Regions from separate parts of the Rahnella sp. JUb53 genome, predicted to be linked through region 1. Evidence: predicted binding sites of a transcription regulator. Region 1 holds the regulator's gene; each other region holds the start of a gene.
The links. Region 1 encodes Fur, which represses iron uptake genes when iron is present. Its sites were predicted from a motif close to ATAATAATGAGAACNACTATCAA; they were not measured.
Positions count from the first base shown of each region.

Region 2: ulaG (L-ascorbate 6-phosphate lactonase) is a predicted target of Fur. The motif match lies at 3,278-3,300, and genes of this name have one in related genera.
Region 3: efeU (iron uptake transporter permease EfeU) is a predicted target of Fur. The motif match lies at 1,597-1,619, and genes of this name have one in related genera.
Region 4: sodA (superoxide dismutase [Mn]) is a predicted target of Fur. The motif match lies at 2,995-3,017, and genes of this name have one in related genera.

Region 1 covers NZ_SLYT01000003.1:514,660-520,119, forward strand. Annotated here, with positions in the region: gene glnS (glutamine--tRNA ligase) at 1-476, shown strand, start outside; gene EC840_RS10160 (OprD family outer membrane porin) at 925-2,346, shown strand; gene chiQ (ChiQ/YbfN family lipoprotein) at 2,360-2,701, shown strand; gene fur (ferric iron uptake transcriptional regulator) at 2,885-3,340, opposite strand; gene fldA (flavodoxin FldA) at 3,654-4,181, opposite strand; gene EC840_RS10180 (methyl-accepting chemotaxis protein) at 4,590-5,460, shown strand, end outside.
Region 2 covers NZ_SLYT01000011.1:105,804-111,263, forward strand. Annotated here, with positions in the region: gene EC840_RS21400 (L-ribulose-5-phosphate 3-epimerase) at 1-174, opposite strand, end outside; gene EC840_RS21405 (3-keto-L-gulonate-6-phosphate decarboxylase UlaD) at 185-841, opposite strand; gene ulaC (PTS ascorbate transporter subunit IIA) at 867-1,337, opposite strand; gene ulaB (PTS ascorbate transporter subunit IIB) at 1,348-1,656, opposite strand; gene ulaA (PTS ascorbate transporter subunit IIC) at 1,699-3,102, opposite strand; gene ulaG (L-ascorbate 6-phosphate lactonase) at 3,517-4,581, shown strand; gene ulaR (HTH-type transcriptional regulator UlaR) at 4,810-5,460, shown strand, end outside.
Region 3 covers NZ_SLYT01000001.1:586,444-591,903, reverse strand. Annotated here, with positions in the region: gene efeO (iron uptake system protein EfeO) at 1-645, opposite strand, end outside; gene efeU (iron uptake transporter permease EfeU) at 678-1,529, opposite strand; gene putP (sodium/proline symporter PutP) at 1,823-3,307, opposite strand; gene putA (trifunctional transcriptional regulator/proline dehydrogenase/L-glutamate gamma-semialdehyde dehydrogenase) at 3,832-5,460, shown strand, end outside.
Region 4 covers NZ_SLYT01000008.1:165,484-170,943, forward strand. Annotated here, with positions in the region: gene fdhD (formate dehydrogenase accessory sulfurtransferase FdhD) at 71-913, shown strand; gene EC840_RS18575 (AAA family ATPase) at 967-2,289, shown strand; gene EC840_RS18580 (hypothetical protein) at 2,344-2,883, shown strand; gene sodA (superoxide dismutase [Mn]) at 3,096-3,716, shown strand; gene EC840_RS18590 (methyl-accepting chemotaxis protein) at 4,007-5,460, shown strand, end outside.

The DNA of each region.
Region 1 (5,460 bases):
ACAAACAGTACAAGCGTCTGGTGCTGGGCAAAGAAGTTCGTCTGCGCAATGCGTATGTGATCAAAGCGGAACGCATTGAGAAAGACGCAGAAGGCAATATCACCACCATCTTCTGTTCTTACGATATCGAAACGCTGAGCAAAGATCCCGCTGATGGCCGCAAGGTGAAAGGTGTGATCCACTGGGTTTCTGCGACAGAAGGTAAACCGGCGGAATTCCGTCTGTATGACCGTCTGTTCATCGTGGCGAATCCTGGCCAGGCAGAAGACTTCCTGACCACGATCAACCCGGAATCGCTGGTGATTGCTCACGGTTTTGTTGAGCCTTCTCTGGTGGCTGCTCAGGCTGAAATCAGCCTGCAGTTCGAGCGTGAAGGTTACTTCTGCGCCGACAGCCGCTACTCAAGCGCTGACAATCTGGTGTTCAACCGTACCGTTGGTCTGCGTGATACCTGGGAAAGCAAACCCGTCGTGTAATTGCCTCTGAATGGCTTGTTTGAACGACTGATGAAACGCAGCTCCGGCTGCGTTTTTTTTATGTCTGCTATTTCTGTCTGCTAGTAATGACAGGTGCATGGTGATTTTGTTTTTCATCGCGAATTAATGTATTTTTGATGTTTACTTTTAAACCCTGTTTTTTGTGTGCTGAAACGTTTAAATGAAAGCTTAAAATTTACAATTTACTGATTCTATTATTTATTTTTATCAACTCTCTGCCTGACCCTTTCTTAAAGCTTTTTGTTACACTTTTTCATCTTTATGTGCACTTAGTCATACTTCGGCGATCAAGGAGTAATTACTCATTGATAATTCGCGTCGCGAAAAATACTCTTGATCATGAATTAACCGGTTACGCCTTTGGCGGCCGCTTTTAATACCCGTTTGGGTTTTGTTGGTATTTTTTAGTCAAAGATGAGGAATTTCTATGCACAAGCACCTTAACAGGGGCAGGGGATCGGCTTACCTGAAACCTGCACTATATTCTCTTGCCGGCACCTTATTGGGTGGCGGAATGATGTTTTCTGAAGATGCCAAAGCGGCAGGTTTTATTGATGATTCGACGCTGACCGGCGGTGTGTATTACTGGCAGCGTGAGCGTGACCGCAAGGACATGGATCCGGCGAGCGACAACTACAAAGACTACACAACCAACCTTTCGCATTCTACCGCAAACCTGAATCTCGATTTTTCTTCCGGCTATGCCTGGGACATGTTTGGTATTGATATCGCAGCCTTTACGGCGATTGAAATGGCCGAAAGCAGCGAAAGCGGACATCCCAACGAAATCGCTTTCTCCAACAGCAACCGTGCCTACGACGAAGATTACTCCGGCGATAAAAGTGGGGTCAGCCTGTACAAAGCCGCCGGTAAATTTAAATACGGCGGATTCTGGGGACATGCCGGCTACATCCAGCCAACGGGCCAGACACTGATTGCGCCGCACTGGAGCTTCATGCCGGGAACTTACCGCGGCGCGGAAGCGGGCTACAAGCATGACTTCGGTGATCCGGGAGAGTTGAGTTTCTCCTACATGTGGGCGGACGAATATAAATCTCCGTGGCATCTGGAAATGGATGATTTCCGCCAGAACGATAAGAAAACGGGCGTTTCGTACATCCACTCTCTTGGAGCGAAATACGACTTCAAAAACGACTTTGTGCTGGAAGGCGCTTTTGGTCAGGCTGAAAGTTACGTCGATCAGTATTTTGCCAAAGCGTCTTACAAAATCGATCTGATGGGCAATCCGCTGACCACCAGCTACCAGTTCTACGGTGCGGAAGATCGCATCAGCAATAAGAACGATCCGAACAGCTTGTATGACGGGATGGCCTGGTTGCAGGCGCTGACTTTCGGTTACACCACCGGTCAGTTTAACTGGCGGCTGGAAGGTACGATGGTCAAAGCGGAAGGTAATCAGGGCTACTTCCTGCAACGTATGACCCCGACGTATTCCTCCTCCAACGGTCGTCTTGACGTGTGGTGGGATAACCGTTCGGACTTCAACGCCAACGGCGAGAAAGCGGTGTACGCCGGCGTACTTTACGATCTGGCGAAATGGGATCTGCCGGGCTTTGCCGTCGGGGGTTCTTACGTTTACGCGTGGGACGCCAAACCGAGTACCAATGCCGCTTATGACCAGAGCCAGCGTCTGAAAGAGACCGCCTGGAGCCTGGATGCGCTTTACACCATTCAGGAAGGCCGCGCTAAGGGGACATTGTTCAAACTGCATTACACCCAGTACGACAACCACTCGGATATTCCGAGCTGGGGCGGGGGTTACGGCAACATATTCCAGGATGAAAAAGACGTGAAATTCATCGTTATTGCTCCATTCACTATTTTCTGAGGTCGTTATGTCGATGAATAAATTACTGATGATGGCGGTATCTGTTGTTCTGCTGGCAGGTTGTGCGCCTACCGCCGATCAGGCACAGATTTCGCAAATGCGTGAAGACTACCGCGCGTGTATTAATTCTTCAGAAGGTAATCCGGACAAACTGGCGACTTGTCAGGTGTTGCTGAACAAGCTGAAACAGGAAAAAGAACACCAAAAATTTGCGGAACAGGAAACAGTACGCGTGCTGGATTACCAGCGCTGTCTGACGGCGCGCAAAACCGGTGATGGTCAGGCATATGCGGCGGATTGCGGTAAAATCTGGCAGGAAATCACATCCAATAACGCGCCTGTAATGGCGAACTAATAGCAGATTTTTGTAAAAGCCTTAGCTGGCAAAATCATCATTATCAAAAGCGAAACCCCGGCTTGCCGGGGTTTTCTACGTCGGTAAGCGGCGTCTGTGTTCGGGGTGAAACGCAGACATAAAAAAACCGCTTTCCAGCGGTTAGTTTATTTAGAGTATTTGCGACAATCGAAGCTGTGCAAATTAATGCGCAGGTTTGTCATTGTGCAAAGATTCATCTTCACGGCAGTCGCCTGCTTCACAGTGACCGTACAGGTACAGACTGTGGTTGGTCAGTTTGATGCCATGTTTTTTAGCAATCTCACGCTGACGACCTTCAATATATTCGTCACGGAATTCAATCACACGACCGCAATCCAGGCAGATCAGGTGATCGTGGTGATGTTGCTGAGTCAGTTCGAATACGGACTTGCCGCCTTCGAAGTTATGACGGGTGACGATACCAGCATCATCAAACTGGTTCAGAACACGGTAAACCGTGGCCAGACCAATTTCTTCGCCCATATCAATCAGTTGCTTGTACAGATCTTCCGCACTAACGTGATGACCTTCCGGCGCTTGCAGCACTTCCAGGATTTTGAGGCGCGGAAGCGTGACTTTTAAGCCGGCTTTCTTCAGTGCGGTGTTGTTGTCAGTCATGCGGATTCAGTCCTGTTACTATGTGCTAATCAAGTTGAGGCATGCAGCCTGTGGCATCGGCGGCACAAAATTGTTCGTTTACTGTTCTTCGTTTAAGGGAAGTGTGCCCATTCTCGTAAACGACAGCCTGTTAATAAAGATCACAAATTGCCTGTCACATTAATAATGCAACGACTTGATCGATAGAAAAAACAGATGAACTCAGTGTACCTTGATACGACCAAAAGTTACAATTTTGTAGCGGTTAAATTGTTAATTTCAGTAATAGTTTGGCCCTTCAATTGTAGAATAAATCCTCAGGGCCAACAGGGTTTTAGCCGATAATTTCTGAAAGGCTGAGTTCTTCTGTGATCTGTTTCACCCACGCATCAACACGTTCAGCGGTCAGTTCCGGCTGACGGTCTTCGTCAATTGCCAGTCCGATGAAGTGCTTATCATCTGCCAGGCCTTTGGATGCTTCAAAGTGGTAACCTTCAGTTGGCCAGTGTCCGACAATCACTGCGCCGCGTGGCTCAATGATATCGCGCACGGTACCCAGTGCATCGCAGAAATACTCGGCATAGTCTTCCTGATCGCCGCAGCCAAACAGGGCAACCAGCTTACCTTCGAAATCTATCTCTTCGAGCGACGGGAAAAAGTCATCCCAGTCACACTGCGCTTCACCGTAATACCAGGTTGGAATTCCGATCAGCAAAATATCGAATTTTTCCAGATCCTCTTTGCTGCTCTTCGCAATGTCATGCACCTCAGCCACATCTTTACCCAATTGTTTCTGGATCATTTTAGCGATGTTTTCGGTGTTACCTGTATCGGATCCAAAGAAGATACCTACAACGGCCATAAGATTATCTAACCTCTTGTTCTAAATGAAGTGCCCTGCATTGCAGGCAATAATAGCGAAGATGATACCAAACTCGCGAGGCGGAGAATATGCTTCTGCTCGCCTTCTTAACTGGGGAATAAGTTTATCGGGCAATATTTTAAAGTGTTATCGCCATCGTGTGCTTATCAACCACAGGGTTCCTGAGGTCATAAGCAAAGTGAAGAAATATACCGGCTCATTCCTTAAGTTTATGCATGTCCCGCCGATAGATGATGCGAGAGCAATCTCAACATAATAAAGAAATCGATGCCCGGAGAGGTGTTCAAACATGTCCGGGGGCGTAAGCCTGCTGGTTACCTGTTTTGATTCTCCGCATCCCCGTCAATCCTCAGACCAGAAACAGTCCTGTTTCGAGATAGGCATATCGTGCAGTTTTTAAAAAATATTACCATCAGGGCCGCTTTATTAACCATTCTTGGCATCTTCTGCGTGATGTGGGCTGGTGTTTCCCTTTATACCGTCACATCACTTGGCACATTAACGCAAAATACCAGGAACAGTACCGAACTGGTCAACAACATGACGCTGATCAGCAAAGGCAATGATCAGTATTTCCGTACCGTGACGCGTCTGAGTCGTGCGGTTGCACAGCTTCAGGCTGACCCGTCAAAAGGCCCCGAAATTTTTGACAGCGCCAAACAATCTCTTGATGGACTGACTCAGGCGCTGGCTGGTTTTAAATCAGTACCCCATCCGGGCCTGGAAGAATCAGCCATTCAGGAACTGCAGACCAGTTGGGAAAACCTGCTGACACAGGGCGTTACGCCGTTATTCAATGCTGCCAGCAGTAAGAATACCGACACCTATAACCAGTTAGCCAACACCACGGTTCCGGCGCTGAGCCGTACTTTTGGTTTATCAATGGAAAAGGTCAGCAGCCAGATTGCAGTTGATTTTCAGGCCGCACAAAATGAATCCAATCATCTGACCTACATGAGCAAAGTGATCCAGCTGAGCGCATTTGGTATTGGTTTGATCCTGTTGCTGCTGACCGATCGTTATCTGGTGATGGCGCTGGTGAAACCGCTGGATAAAATCCGCGATCAGTTCGCGGTGATCGCCAGCGGTGACCTGACGCAGTATATGGAAGAGTTCGGTAAAAACTGCGCCGGTAAACTGATCCCGCTGCTGAATGTGATGCAGGCGAGTCTGGTGAATACGGTGCAGACGATCCGTAACTGTACTAACCATATCTATCAGGGCGCATCGGAAATTTCAGCGGGCAATAATGACTTGT
Region 2 (5,460 bases), on a different contig from region 1:
CAAACGCTGCTCACGTGACCAGTCAAGCCGCGCCAGCCGGTGGTCGGTTTCATCCACCGACATCTCAACGAAATCGAAGCCCAGCTCTTTCGCCATGGTCAGGCGCGCCAGCCAGTCTTCGCCCGCAGGCAGGGCTTTTTCATAGATACCGAGGGGAACGGCTTTGTGCATCATCTGATGTTCCTTAGCCCCAGAGCTGGCGGATGGATTTTTTGAACTGACGCGCCGCATCAACCGGATCTTTGGCATCGCGGATACTGCGCCCGGCAATAAATACGTGAACCGGAATGTTTTTAAACAGCGGCAAATCTTCCAGCGCCAGACCGCCTGTGATCGTCACTTTAAAGCCCATGCCGGAAAGGCGTTTGATTGCGGTGATATCGGCATCGCTCCATGCCACACCGGCGGCCTGTGCGTCACGGCTGCGGTGATAAACCACCTGCTGGATACCGGCGTCATGCCATTCCTGCGCCTGTTCCCACGTCCAGTAGCCGGTCAGTTCAATCTGCACATCACCGTTGAATTCCTTCGCCACTTCCAGCGCGCCTTTGGTGGTGTTGATGTCGGCGCAGCAAATCACCGTTACCCAGTCGGCATTGGCTTCAAAACACATGCGCGAGAGTATTTTTCCGGCGTCAGCGATTTTGGCATCGGCCAGCACGATTTTTTCCGGATACAGCGCTTTCAGGTCACGCACCGCGCGCACACCTTCTGCGACACACAAAATGGTGCCGACTTCGATAATGTCGACTTCACTGGCGATCAGGCGCGTGGTTTTGTAGGCGTCGTCCATCGACTGGTTATCCAGCGCCACCTGCAACATCGGTAATGAATGAGTCATAGTGAATTCCTTCTCTGATAACGAATTAGTGAACCGCCGTGGCGGAGGTCAGGTCGATCAAATCCAGCACCTGTTGCGCGGTGGTGCAGGCGCGCAGGCGGTCAAAATTGGCTTCATCATCAAACAGGTTCACCACCTGCATGATGCCCACTTCCTGATGTGCATTGGCATCCACCGCTGCCAGCGTAATGAGGATATCCACCGGATCGTTATCCTCATGATTGAACACCAGCGGCGTTTTCAGTGTCACCAGCGCAAAACCGGTTTTGAGAACACCTTCTTCCGGGCGGCCATGCGGCATCGCCAGACCCGGCGCAATCACGAAATACGGCCCGAACTGTTTCACGCCATCCAGAATCGCCTGGTAATAACGCGGCTCGACCACACCGGCTTCCACCAGCATATCGACGCCAATTTTCACGGCGTCCTGCCAGGTTTCTGCTTCTGCTTGAAGGCGAATCGAGTTGTTTTCAGCCAGCGAATCTCGCAGTTTCATACATCGCTCCTTACTTTTTCAGGTCAGCGGAAAAGTGCGCGTTAATTACTTCCATCACTTTCGGACCGAAGTCTGCCGCCGACAGCATGTTGCGCACGCCGACCACGTATTTGTTGCCACTGACGGTGATTTCATCCGCCACGTGTGTGGAGGCGACAATAATGTCGGCGCCGCTCAGCTCAGATTTGTATTCCCCCACTGCGCAGCTGTTCATGGTGTGATCCACGCCTTCCTGGGTCAGGAACTGGCCGATTTTCATCTTCATGATCATCGAACTGCCCTGCCCGCAACCGCATACCGCCAGAATTCGTACTGTCATGAGAACCTCTTTGTTTGCTGATACATCATTTATGAGAAGTCATTAGTGAGAAACGGACTGATTAAGTGTTTGTTTTTCAGCATCTTCTTCAGCGCGCAAGGTGCGACCGGCGAAGAACATGTAAAGCAATGCGATGACCGCAATGATCCCCATAAAGGCCATGCCGAGGCTGAAGAAGCCCTGCATCATTGGTGGTGCCAGAATTGACCAGTCGGCCATGCCCATCCAGGCGCTCAGACCGGTGAGTTTGATGGCCCAGACGCAGCCGAAGATTTCGATCATCCCCATCACCAGACAGATTTTTAGCGCCGCACGCCAGCCACCGAAGTGGTTGGCAAACACGCCGATGGTGGCGTTTGAGAAGAACATCGGGATGAAGCCGGGAATGATCATGATGGAAGAGCCCATGCCAAACAGAATGGCGACGGCAATCAGCTGGCCGATGGTGCCCCACATAAAGCCCCAGACCACGGCGTTCGGCGCAAAGCTGTAGATAGCCGCACAGTCGATGGCCAGAACGGCACCGGGAATTAAGCGCTGGGAGATGCCGTTAAAGGCTTCCGTCAACTCAGCGACGAACATGCGCACGCCCTGAATGATGATGAAAATCGCCACCGCAAACATCAGACCGGTTTGCAGGATGTAAATCGTCCAGTGAGTTTTTCCGGCCATCTGTTGCAGGGTATCGAGGCCAAAGGAGCACAGAATAATGCCGAAGAATACGGTCATCACGATGGCCGTAGAGACGATATTGTCGTGGAAGATATTCAGCCAGCCCGGCAATTTAAGGTTTTCAACGCTGTCTTCTTTTTTACCGAGATAGGGCGCGACCTTACAGGCAATCCACGAGGCAAATTGCTGCTGATGACCAATCGAGAAGCCGCTGTTTTCGGTCACGGCCTGCGTCGGTTTGTACATCATGTTCGAGGTGATGCCCCAGTACAATGACACCAGAATTGCGGTTGACCAGATGGTCGTCCACATCGGGTAGCCCATGATGAAGAAGAACACCGCAATCAGCCCCGCCTGCTGAAACATAATGTGGCCGGTCAGCATGATGGTGCGAATGCCGGTAATGCGGCGGAACACCACCATCAGAATATTCAGCGCCAGCGCGATCAGCACCGCGTATCCGACCCAGCTGTAGGCCTCGCCCATGCGCTCAACCGTGGCCATCATCGACGCATAGGTGTCTGATATTGCGCCGTTAATGCCATACACTTCTGAAAGTTTTGCCACCACCGGTTTGAAGGTACCGGTCAGAATGCCGGATCCTGCCTGCAGTAACATAAAGCCGATAATGGTTTTGATGGTGCCCTTGATGATCACCGTCGCACTCTTCCTGAGCAGGATGTAACCGAGCATGGTCACAAGCCCCAACAGCAACGGCGCGTTGGTCATAACCTGATTAAAAAATACGGTGAAGATGGTGTAGAGGAATTCCATAAGACTCTCCGTCTGACCTTGTTTGATCTCTTCAGCACGTTTGTATAGCAAACTCCGCGCTAAACAGTGAGGGACAGGTGCACTCTAATGCTCACATCGAATCAGATAAAGATTCATAATGATTATTTGTGAGCAGTCTCGCAAGATATCGTCATGACGTGTCATTGCCACCGCAATGAAAATTCTTATATTTACTATGCATTTCAATACTATAATCATTTTGAAAAAAACGGATATCTCGCTAAATCCTTACATCTTCATCCAATCCCGTCGCTATTCCCGCTGAGAAACACATCCTGAAAACCATTGTCATGATGAGTTTTCGATGATAACTTTCTCACAAACAAATCACATATAATCATTAAATGATTTATTGTGACTCTATTTCAAAGCCAACTCAGATGAGGGAATACCATGAGCAAAGTAGAAACGATCAGCCGCGAGTCCTGGATCCTCAGCACTTTTCCGGAATGGGGCACCTGGTTAAACGAAGAAATCGAGCAGGAAAAAGTCGCGCCGGGCACCTTCGCCATGTGGTGGCTGGGCTGTACGGGGATCTGGCTGAAGTCTGAGGGCGGCGCCAATATCTGCGTCGATTTATGGTGCGGCGTGGGCAAGCAGAATCACAGCAGTCCGCTGATGAAAACCGGCCACCAGATGCAGCGCATGGCCGGTGTGAAGAAGCTCCAGCCGAATCTGCGCACCACGCCGTTCGTTCTCGATCCCTTTGCGATCAGGGAGATCGACGCGGTGTTGTCCACCCACGATCATAACGATCATATCGATGTGAACGTGGCCGCCGCTGTCATGCAAAACTGTTCTTCTGAAGTCCCGTTCATCGGCCCGCAAACCTGCGTGGATTTGTGGATGAGCTGGGGCGTGCCTGCCAGCCGCTGTATCGTGATGACGCCGGGCAAAGTGGTGCGGATCAAAGACGTGGAAATTCACGCACTGGATTCCTTCGACCGCACGGTGCTGATCACCCTGCCCGCAGACCAGAAAGCCGCCGGCGTATTGCCGGATATGATGGATCAGCGTGCGGTGAATTATCTGTTCAAAACGCCGGGCGGAAACCTGTATCACAGCGGCGATTCGCACTATTCCAACTATTACGCCAAGCACGGCAACGAGTATCAGATTGACGTGGCCCTCGGCTCTTATGGCGAGAACCCGCGCGGCGTGACCGACAAAATGACCAGCGTGGATATGCTGCGCATGGCGGAATCCCTGAACACCAAAGTCGTGATTCCGTTCCATCACGATATCTGGTCGAATTTCCAGGCCGATCCGCAGGAAATCCGTGTGCTGTGGGAGATGAAAAAAGATCGCCTGAAATACGGCTTCAAACCGTTTATCTGGCAGGTTGGCGGTAAATTCACCTATCCGGATGATAAGGATAATTTCGAATATCATTATCCGCGTGGCTTTGAAGACTGCTTTACGACAGAAACCGACCTGCCGTTTAAATCCTTCTTATAAATACCCGTCATACTTCAAGTTGCAGATGCGTTGACTGCGCTCACTCCCCCCGGTCACTTAGTTAACTAAGCTCCCGGGGCTTCCTGAGATTGTCGCCTTGCTGCAACTCGAATTATTTTGGGTATTGATTGAGGTCGATTAATTTGCGCCTTCATAAACAATGCATTTCGCATTACTGCTCGTTTATAATCATGGAATAATCATTTAACGATTTTGCCCGGAGCCACCATGACTGAGCCACAACGCCACAATGCTATTCTCGATCTGCTGCAACGTCAGGGGCAGATTTCCGTCGCTGATGTGATTGATCAGTTTGATATTTCACCCGCTACGGCGCGTCGTGACATCACCAAACTCAACGAACTGGGCAAACTGCGTAAAGTGCGTAACGGTGCGGAAGCCGTGAATCAGCCGCGTCAGAACTGGACGCCGTTGAACATCCATCAGACGCACAATCTCAACGAGAAAATGCGCATCGCCAAAGCGGCTGCCGGACTGTGCCAGCCGGGTGAAAGTGTGGTGATTAACTGCGGGTCGACGGCGTTTTTGCTGGGGCGCGAAATGTGCGGAAAAGATATTCAGGTCATCACCAATTATCTGCCGCTGGCCAATTATCTGATCGAGCAGGAACACGACAGCGTGGTGATCATGGGCGGTCAGTACAATAAAAGTCAGTCAATTACCTTAGCGCCACAGGACGGCGACGCCAGCCTGTATGCCGGGCACTGGATGTTCACCAGCGGCGCAGGACTGACCACTGACGGCCTGTATAAAACCGACATGCTGACGGCGATGGCCGAGCAGAAGATGCTGAATTATGTCGGAAAACTGGCGGCACTGGTCGACAGCAGCAAAATCGGCCAACGTGCAGGTATGCTG
Region 3 (5,460 bases), on a different contig from region 1:
TGGATCTTCCGCTTTTTTCTCGAAATCGTCTTCACGGGCATCAATGCTGCCGTCCAGATCTGAGAACAATTCCGCGATAGGCTCGATGCGCTCATAGTAAACGCGGGTCGATGTGTAAAGAGACTGCGCTTTCGCCAGGTCGCCTTTCTTAATGGCATCGGTGAACGCTTTGGTGTGGGAAACCAGTTCGCCAACCTGCTGAGTCACATACACTTTATATTCTGCAATCGGCCCGACCAGCGCCATCGCGTCCGGTTTAGCGGAAGCCGCCGCGCCTTCTGCGGTCACGGTCAGTTTGCCCTTCGGATTGCTCAGCAGGCCGCAGGTCATGTCATATTCGCCCGGCTCCAGATTGGCAGTCATTTTCTGAGTGAAGCCCGGCGCGACGTTTTCACGCTCTTCCACCACCATCACGCCTTTCAGAATTTCCCATTCCAGGTTCTTCTGGCTGTCGTTGTGGATAACAAACTGTGTTTTACCGGCCGGGACGCTGAGCGCCATCGGTTCACACTGTTTATCATTCACAGTAATTTTGACCTGACGAACGTCGGCTGCCAGTACGTTTGCGCTCAGCGCAAAAGCCGGCAGAGACAGCAGTGCAATCTGTAAAGCTTTACGGCGAAAATGTGGCATGTACAACTCCATGGCAAAGGCAAGGTGATGAAAAATAAATGAAATCAACGTGGTGTTTTTTGCCCGGCAGAGGCCGCGGCGGCCACAGAGGATTTTCCCTGAGGCATGAAAAAGAAGAACAGCGCCGGGATCAGGTACAGGAAATAGACCAGCACTTCGCTCACACTTGGCGCTTCCTGATAACCAAACATCCCTTCCAGCAAGGTGCCGAACAGGGAATGCGTGGAGAGCGTATTGCTCAAATCAAATGCAATGTCCTGCAAACCGTTCCACAACCCCGCTTCGTGGAACGCGCGGATCGCACCTGCCGCCAGACCGGCCGCAACGAAGAGGATAAACAGGCTGGTCCATTTGAAAAATTTTGCCAGATGCAGTTTCACACCGCCGTAATAGATGAGGAAACCCAGCACGATGGCCGCGCCCAGCCCCAGCATGGCGCCGATGGGTGCGGCTATTCCTACGTCTTGCTGGAAAGCCGCCAGCAGGAAAAACACCGATTCCAGGCCTTCACGCGCGACAGCAAAGAACACCATCGCCACCAGCGCCCAGCCCTGCCCGCGCCCGGAACTGAGCGCGTTATCAATCGCGCCTTCCAGATGCACCTTGATGGAACGCGACACTTTGCGCATCCAGAACACCATGTAAGTCAGAATGCATACCGCGACCACGGCAACGATGCCTTCAAATAATTCCTGCTGCTTTTGCGGAAATTCACCGGTGGTGGCGTTGATGAACAGACCCAGCGCCAGACATAACGCCGCAGCAACGAACACGCCAATCCAGACCACACCGAGCCACTGCCCGCGTTGCGTCCGTTTTAAATAGCTGGCGATCAGGCTGACAATCAGCGCCGCTTCCAGCCCTTCGCGAAACATAATGAGAAACGGAACGAACATAGCGATAACTCCTGACCCCGTGAATCGGCAAAAACTGTAAGGGCTCTGTAAAGAAAAGTAAAAAGAAACGATAGTGATTATCATTCTTGCCAAAAGAAATACAAGAGGTAACCGACCCTTTTTTGCAGGCGTCCGTGGAAATGCGCATGAAATGACAGAGCGGGACTTTCTTTAATGAAACGCCTGGTGAAACACGTGGTGAGAAGTATGGGGGAAAGTGTGGCGGGAGAGTCAGAGAAACGGGGTCAGACGACCCCGTTCTGCCTTATTATAATGGCATAATAAGCCGCGTATTAAATGGTGTTGTATTCTGCTTCTGCCGTCGTGAAACGCTCTTCCACCGCAGCAGAAGGTTTGCGTCCCATCAGGCTGACAATCCAGATAGCCAGCGAAGCAAAGATAAAGCCCGGAATGATTTCGTACAGTTCAGCCCAGCCATATTGTTTCCACAAGATAACCGTGACCGCACCGACGATCATGCCCGCGAGCGCGCCGTTACGCGTCATGCGTTTCCACATCACCGAAATCAGGATAACCGGACCAAACGCCGCACCGAAACCGGCCCACGCGTAGCTCACCAGACCCAGCACCCGGTTTTCAGGATTGGCTGCCAGCGCAATCGCCACCAGCGCAACAACCAGCACCATCAGACGACCAATCCACACCAGTTCACGCTGACTCGCGCCCTTACGCAGGAACGCTTTGTACAAGTCTTCGGTGATCGCACTCGAACATACCAGCAGCTGACAGCTCAGGGTACTCATCACCGCCGCCAGAATGGCTGACAGCAAGATACCGGCGATCCACGGGTTGAACAGGATTTTCGCCAGCTCGATGAATACGCGCTCACCGTTTTGCGTCACGTTGCCCGCTTCGCCCGGATTATTGCTGAAGTACGCAATACCGAAGAAGCCCACCGCGATGGTGCCTGCCAGACACAGAATCATCCAGGTCATACTGATGCGACGTGCGCTGCGGATAGTGTGATGAGAATCGGCGGCCATGAAACGCGCCAGAATGTGCGGCTGACCAAAATAGCCCAGTCCCCAGCCCAGCAGTGACAAAATCGCCACCAGATTCATGCCCTTAAACATATCGGTGTACTCAGGGTTTTTGGCCTTGATCACCATCATCGAGGTATCAATGCCGCCCACGGCGAGGATAACGATCACCGGCGTGAGGATCAGCGCGAAAATCATCAGGCTGGCCTGCACGGTATCTGTCCAGCTGACCGCCAGAAAACCGCCGATAAAGGTATAAATGATGGTCGCTGCCGCACCGGCCCACAGCGCCGTCTGATACGTCATGCCAAAGGTGCTTTCAAACAGACGCGCACCGGCCACGATGCCGGAAGCGCAATAAATGGTGAAGAACACCAAAATCACGATCGCCGAGATAATACGCAGTAGCTTGCTGGAATCTTCAAAACGATGGGTGAAGTAATCCGGCAACGTCAGTGCGTTGTTGTTGGCTTCGGTATGCACACGTAAGCGCCCCGCCACCAGTTTCCAGTTCAGATAGGCGCCGATCGTCAGACCAATCGCGATCCAGCTTTCGGAAATTCCGGAAATAAAAATCGCGCCCGGTAACCCCATTAACAGCCAGCCGCTCATATCAGAAGCCCCGGCTGAAAGCGCCGTGACCACGCTGCCTAAACTGCGTCCACCCAGAATATAATCATCAAAGTTTTTGGTTCGTAAATACGCGATGAGTCCTATCAAAATCATCCCGAAAATATAAACACAAAACGTCACCAGCATCGGTGTGTTCATTGTCATTCCATTCTCCACTTTCTTCTTATTTGCGATGTTGTCCGGCACCTGTCTGTCCTGACGCCCTTCTTATGAAAGACTGTCAAAAGCCTGCCGGGGCGAGATGATGGCTGAAACCGGCAAAGGTTTCAGCATTACTCTCCATATTTTTATCGTTACGCGTCATTAGTCAGCGTCTTAAGTAGGGTTGTTATTCAAAAATCCTGTCGTGCCGGATACTGGTTCAGCGGCAACGACTTTTCAATTGTTTTAACAATTTCGATACTTAAAATTCACTCTCCATCACAGTTATTTTGTATCCGGGTTGCACGTTGCAACTGCGTAAGTTGCACCCGCTGTATCCCTTCTGATTAGCGTGATATCAGTCAGACAGGCTTTTCCAGACGCCGCATTTTGTTAAAAATGCCAAATAAATCACATCAGGCATACTTCGTGCATTAACAGGGTTGCACAAGGTTGCAACATAGAAGATATTGCTTGCCATAAAGATAATGAATTCACCTGAACCTTTTCATATGGAGTGGTTGCGCATGGGTATGACAACGATGGGCGTGAAGCTGGACGAGAGCACACGCGACAGGCTAAAAGAGGCGGCGCTTAAAATTGACCGCACGCCGCACTGGCTGATTAAGCAGTCGATTTTTTCCTATCTGGAACGTCTGGAAAATGGCGATGCTTTGCCGGAGATCCCGGCGCTGAACGGCGCCACTGCTGGCGAAATCGACGAGGCTGCATTACCGGCGGTTCAGGAAACGCATCAGCCGTTCCTTGATTTTGCCGAGCAGATTTTACCGCAGTCGGTCAGCCGTTCCGCCATTACCGCCGCCTATCGTCGTCCCGAGCCTGAAGCGGTTTCTATGCTGCTGGAACAGGCCCGTTTACCTGCCCCGCTTGGCGACGCTGCGCTGAAACTGGCCGCCGACATCGCCACAAAACTGCGTAACCAGAAGAGTGCAAACGGTCGCGCCGGGATGGTGCAAAGCCTGTTGCAGGAATTCTCCCTGTCTTCTCAGGAAGGCGTGGCGCTGATGTGTCTCGCCGAAGCCTTATTGCGTATTCCGGACAAACCAACGCGTGACGCGTTAATCCGCGACAAAATCAGCAACGGCAACTGGCATTCTCATCTGGGCCGCAGCCCGTCGCTGTTCGTCAACGCCGCCACCTGGGGTTTGCTGTTCACCGGTAAACTGGTGGCGACACATAACGAAGCCAGCCTGTCGACATCCCTCAACCGCATTATCGGTAAAAGTGGCGAACCGCTGATCCGCAAAGGCGTGGATATGGCGATGCGTCTGATGGGCGAACAGTTCGTGACCGGTGAAACCATCGCCGAAGCGCTGGCCAATGCCCGCAAGCACGAAGAAAAAGGCTTCCGTTATTCCTACGATATGCTGGGTGAAGCGGCGCTGACGGAAAAAGATGCGCAGGCGTACTTGCAGTCTTATCAGCAGGCCATTAATGCCATCGGTAAAGCCTCTAACGGTCGCGGCATTTATGAAGGCCCCGGAATTTCCATCAAACTTTCCGCCCTGCATCCGCGTTACAGCCGCGCGCAGTACGAACGTGTGATGGACGAGTTATACCCGCGCCTGCTTTCCCTGACCTTGCTGGCGCGCAGTTACGACATCGGCATTAACATTGATGCCGAAGAAGCTGACCGTCTGGAAATCTCTCTCGACCTGCTGGAAAAACTCTGCTTCGAACCGGAACTGGCTGGCTGGAACGGCATCGGCTTTGTGATCCAGGCTTATCAGAAACGTTGCCCGATGGTGATTGATTATCTGACCAATCTGGCACAACGCAGCCGTCGTCGTCTGATGATCCGTCTGGTTAAAGGCGCGTACTGGGACAGCGAAATCAAGCGCGCGCAGGTTGAAGGTCTGGAAGATTACCCGGTGTATACCCGCAAGGTTTACACCGACGTTTCTTATCTGGCCTGCGCCCGCAAACTGCTGGCGGTGCCGAACCTGATTTATCCGCAGTTCGCGACGCACAACGCCCACACCGTGGCGGCCATTTATCAGCTGGCGGGTAATAACTATTATCCGGGTCAGTACGAGTTCCAGTGCCTGCACGGCATGGGAGAACCGCTGTACGAGCAGGTTGTCGGTAAGATTACCGAAGGCAAACTGAACCGCCCTTGCCGTATTTATGCACCG
Region 4 (5,460 bases), on a different contig from region 1:
AAAATTAAGACCTAAAGTCCTGACAGTTTGTACGGCTTATGTAGCCGGAATGTTTATAAGGTTATTGCCAATGGATGTCCATCAAGTAAAAGAACTGAGCGAAAAAGATGATAAAAAAGTGACTCAGATCATCGGAGCCAGTCAAAAACCGGTGATGCAGCGCACACATCCTGGCGAACTGGAAGACGACTGGATTGCAGAAGAAGTGCCCGTTGCGCTGGTCTATAACGGAATTTCACATGTGGTAATGATGGCGTCGCCGAAAGATCTCGAAGCCTTTGCGCTGGGGTTTTCGCTGTCGGAAGGAATTATCGAATCGGCTACAGATATTTTCGGGCTGGACGTAACACCAAACTGTAACGGTATTGAAGTTAACATCGAATTATCGAGCCGCCGTTTTGCCGGGCTGAAAGAGCGTCGTCGTGCCATGGCAGGCCGAACCGGCTGCGGCGTGTGCGGCATCGAACAGCTAGGCGATTTGTTCCGCCCGCTCGCCCCGCTGCCGTTTACCCAAACGTTTGAGCTGGCGAATCTGGATAACGCGCTGAATAAGCTGAAATCCGTGCAGGAAATCGGTCAGCTGACCGGCTGTACGCATGCCGCCGCGTGGATAACCTCGCAGGGCGACTTACTGGGTGGCTGCGAGGACGTGGGACGTCACGTGGCGCTGGATAAAATGCTTGGCCTGCGTGAAAAACAAAGTGAATGGCAATCCGGTGCCGCGCTGGTGTCGAGCCGCGCCAGCTATGAAATGGTGCAGAAAGCCGCGATGTGCGGTGTCGAAATTCTGTTTGCCGTCTCCGCCGCCACCACGCTGGCGGTAGACGTCGCCGAAAAATGTAACCTGACGCTGGTCGGTTTCAGCAAACCGGGACGGGCAACGGTGTATACGCATCCGCAGCGTCTGAGGTAAACTCAGCGCAGAATTTGAACAGTTCTCCATCAGAATAATAATAAGGAAATCAAATGCGGCAGCCGTACCGACTGGAAAGCATAACTCTCAGGGATGTCGGCGTATTCGAGAATACGCATTTTGATTTCCCACCGATTAAAAGCGCAGAAGCGGATGCCGAAAAGGCAGAGATCCATATCTTCACCGGCCCGAACGGTTGCGGGAAGAGTACGCTGCTGTATGCGTTGGCGGCGGTGTTTGATGAAGCAATGGGGGACATGTCTTTAATTAATTCGCGGCTGGCGACAAAAGACAACCGAATTCATTATTTGTTTGACCATCAAAACGGTTCATATAGCGGGTATAAGTTCCTGGCTCAAGGTAGTGACAGCATTGGTTATTCTGATTCAAGCTATTCAGAAATTATTTATGAATACCACCAATCTGCAAAAGCATTCCTTAACCGTCCTTCGAACTTTCATTTCGCTGCATTTGCTTATTCCGGCCAAGCCAATCCTTATGAAGCATTCGATATTTCAACTATCGAAGAGATCACCGCCTCTCCTTTCGAAAATGCGCTGTCTTTCAACTCTACGGTTCGACCAAAAATTGTCGCCCAATGGATTGCCAACAACCGAACCAAAACGGCATTAGCAAATCAGGACGGTGAATTAGAAGAAGGCAAAAAGTACGACCTTGCGTTATCCCGCATCAGCCAGTTTGTTAAAACGGTTTGCGATCTAGATGTTGTGTTCCGTTTAGAACGTACACCGCGGCTTGCTGTGACGTTGAAGATGAATAGTGAAAACCTATCCCTTAACGTTTTACCCGACGGCCTGAAATCCATTATCGGCTGGATCGCCGATCTTGCCCTGCGCCTCGAAGCCATTCCCTGGAAAGAAGAGCGAGATATCTTCTCGCAACCCATCATCTTATTCCTCGACGAAGTGGATATTCATCTGCATCCGAAATGGCAGCGCCGCATTCTTCCGGCAATTCAGAAACTGCTGCCCAATGCGCAGGTGTTTGTTTCTACGCATTCGCCGTTTGTCGTCGGCTCTGTGGAAGATGCCTGGGTTTACCGCCTGCCGGATCCGCAACGGCTGGTGTGTCGCGACCCGCATATTGCTGAAGTGATTGAGCCGACGGAGTCAGCGGGGGGTAAGAGTTATTCGGTGATTCTGGAAGAGATTTTTGAAGTTAAGGAACAGTTTGATGTCGAAACTGAAAGACAACTGGAGCATTTTTATCAGTTGCGAAATGCCTACCTGAAAGATCCGCAGGATATTCGCGCACTGAAAGCCTGTGCTGAAAAAGTGAGTGAAATAAGTGAAGAGGTCGACGCCATCATTCTGATGGAGATGCGCCAGATTGCCCGACTGACCAAAGCAAAATAAGGATGTTTTTGCATGTACACATTTATCAGGGATGCTTCCCCGCCCTGTCTGGCATTGCGCTGGGAAGAATGGACAGATCGTTATTGCTCTGGCGACAAAGGTTTCCGCTGGTATTCACCAAAATGCTATGAAAATGTCCGTCAAAAGTTATTCGACGCAAGCCTTCAGCATTGTGCGTTTTGCGACGGACTGACCGGTGCTGAAAGCCGCCAGACCATCGAACATTTCAAGCCCAAGGAGCGCCAAGCCTTTCCGGAACTGGCTTTCCACTGGCAGAATCTTTATCCCTGCTGCGACCGCTGTCAGAGTGAAAAAGGTAACCGATATGATCCCGCACTGCTCAATCCTGATGACCTCGAATATCATTTTGATGATTACTTCGTGGCAAATTACCTGACAGGTGAAATTGAAGTGTCCCCGCTCGCCAGCGCGGAAAACTGTCACAGAGCACGTGTTACTCTTGAGCTATATGGATTAAATCTGGATATCCGTACTGCGCGTCGTAAACGGGAAGCGCAATTATTTCAGCGCAGAAATCCGGAAACAGAACTCTTAGATGACTTCAGTTATCGCTATTTCATCAAGAACAGCTAAAAGAACCTCTAAGCTTCACGTGCCTTTAGACAATTTAGGATTGTTTGCGGTTATCTGGTTCTAAGCCCCGTATAACAGGCGCTTACGAGTACCCGTACAAAGGGTGGAGCATAGATAATCATTTTCAATATCATTTAATTAACTATAATGATCCGACTGATTACGCGGTGCTCACAATGACGGTGCCGCCCTACACTATGGAGACGATGAACATGAGTTATTCACTGCCATCACTGCCTTACGCATACGACGCACTCGAACCGCATTTCGACAAAGAAACGATGGAAATCCATCACTCTAAACACCACCAGGCTTACGTGAACAACGCGAACGCTGCACTGGAAAGCCTGCCAGAACTGGCAAAACTTCCTGTTGAAGAGCTGATCGCAAACCTGGACAAAGTGCCTGCGGACAAGAAAGTTGCACTGCGTAACAACGCAGGTGGCCACGCTAACCACAGCCTGTTCTGGAAAGGCCTGAAAACCGGCACCACCCTGCAGGGCGAACTGAAATCTGCTATCGAACGCGATTTCGGCAGCGTTGACGCTTTCAAAGAAACTTTTGAGAAAGCAGCGACCACTCGTTTCGGTTCAGGTTGGGCATGGCTGGTTCTGAAAGACGGCAAACTGGCCGTTGTTTCTACTGCTAACCAGGACAGCCCGCTGATGGGCGAAGCTGTTTCAGGCGCATCCGGTTACCCGCTGCTGGGTCTGGACGTTTGGGAACACGCTTACTACCTGAAATATCAGAACAAACGCCCTGATTACATCAAAGCCTTCTGGGATGTTGTCAACTGGGACGAAGCAGCAAAACGTCTGGCTGAAGCGAAGTAATTTCGCTTTACCGCCCTTAACGGGCACGATGTTTTCGCCAATGGCGGGTCACTGACCCGCCTTTTTTATGTCCATTTTCATGTACTCTTTATTGAGTAAAGACCTAAGCCTGATCACTGTTTTATTGCCAATTATTCATTTCCCCTCTGCCCTTATCCGATCCCGCTCGCATTAATCAAAAATACGCGCCGTTCCCTATAAAGTTTCTCTTAAGTCCACCGATAGGTTGTTCACAAAGGCGTCACAAAATCACTTATTAATTTTAAAGGGATGTTCGACGGAGAATGAACATGAGCAACGGAACAGGTCTTTCGCAGTGGATGAATAATCTCAAGGTCGGCACCAAACTGGGTCTGGGCTTCGGGCTGGTACTTCTGATCGCCGTGGCCATCACCGTGGCAGGGATGATCAAATTTAACGACATCAGCCAGCGAGCTGAAAAAGTCGATTTCAGCAACCAGATGAATGCGCTGTTAAACGAAGCCCGTCTCAGCCGCACGCTGTATCAGCTCAATTACGATCCCGCTTATCTCAAACAAAACCAGGACAAAATCAGCGCACTTTCGCAGCTGATTGCCCAGTCGAAAGACAAGCTGGAGTGGGATGCGGCGAGTCTGGCAGAACTCAATCAGGTGCCGGTTAAAATCCACGAATATCAGCAGGCTCAGGACGCCTTTAAGCTGGCTGTCGATAAGAAGGATGCCGTTCGCGCGAGCTGGAACCTTTCCGAAACTGAAGCCGTGGTGACGCGTTTACAGGATCAGTTGCGCGTGGAAGATGCCGATCCTTCCATCCGTCTTTCTCTGGCTGAGGTGATTCAGAAACTGATCAGCGTGCGTTATAACGTGCGCGGCCTGTTGCTGAGCATTAACAAAGAATCCGAAGCCAAGCTGTTGCAGTCGATTGATGACACACAAGCGAATGCCAAAAAGCTGAATGCGCTGCTGTTACCGAATCAGCAGGCCACTCTCGCCCCGCTGATGAGCGCGCTGGCGACGTATAAAAGCCACGTTGTGGCGTATATGCCCGCCTATGAAGAAGAGCAGAAAAACTCCCAGCTGTTGTCGGTAAAAGCCACAGAAATGAATGCTCTGGTGGCGAAAATCTTCAAAAATGAACTGGAAAATACGCATCTGGATATCAGCCATGCGCAGATGATCATGATGGTGATTACACTGATTGTGATGCTGGCTGGCATCATCATTGCGTGGCGCATTACCCGCCAGATTGCCCAGCCGCTGCGCGATACCCTGAAAACTGCCGAAGCTATTGCGCAGGGTGATCTGACCGCCGCACATCCGACAACACGTCGTGACGAGCTGGGGATGCTGATGAACGCAGTCGCCGCGATGAGCCAGAATCTCAGCACCATGATTTATGAAATCCGCTCCGGCGTTTCACAGGTGTCCCACGCCGCAGCTGAAATCGCTGCGGGGAATACCGATCTCTCCTCACGCACCGAGCAGCAGGCGGCGGCCGTTGAAGAAACCGCTGCCAGCATGGAAGAGTTGAGCGCGACGGTGAAACAGAATGCCGATAACGCCCATCACGCCAGCAAACTGGCCAGTGAAGCCTCAGGCACGGCAACGCTTGGCGGCAAGCAAGTTGGCGAAGTGGTGGATACCATGCAGCAGATTTCCGGCAGCTCAAAACGCATTGCCGAAATTACCTCGGTCATTAACGGCATCGCTTTCCAGACCAACATTCTGGCACTGAACGCCGCGGTTGAAGCTGCGCGTGCCGG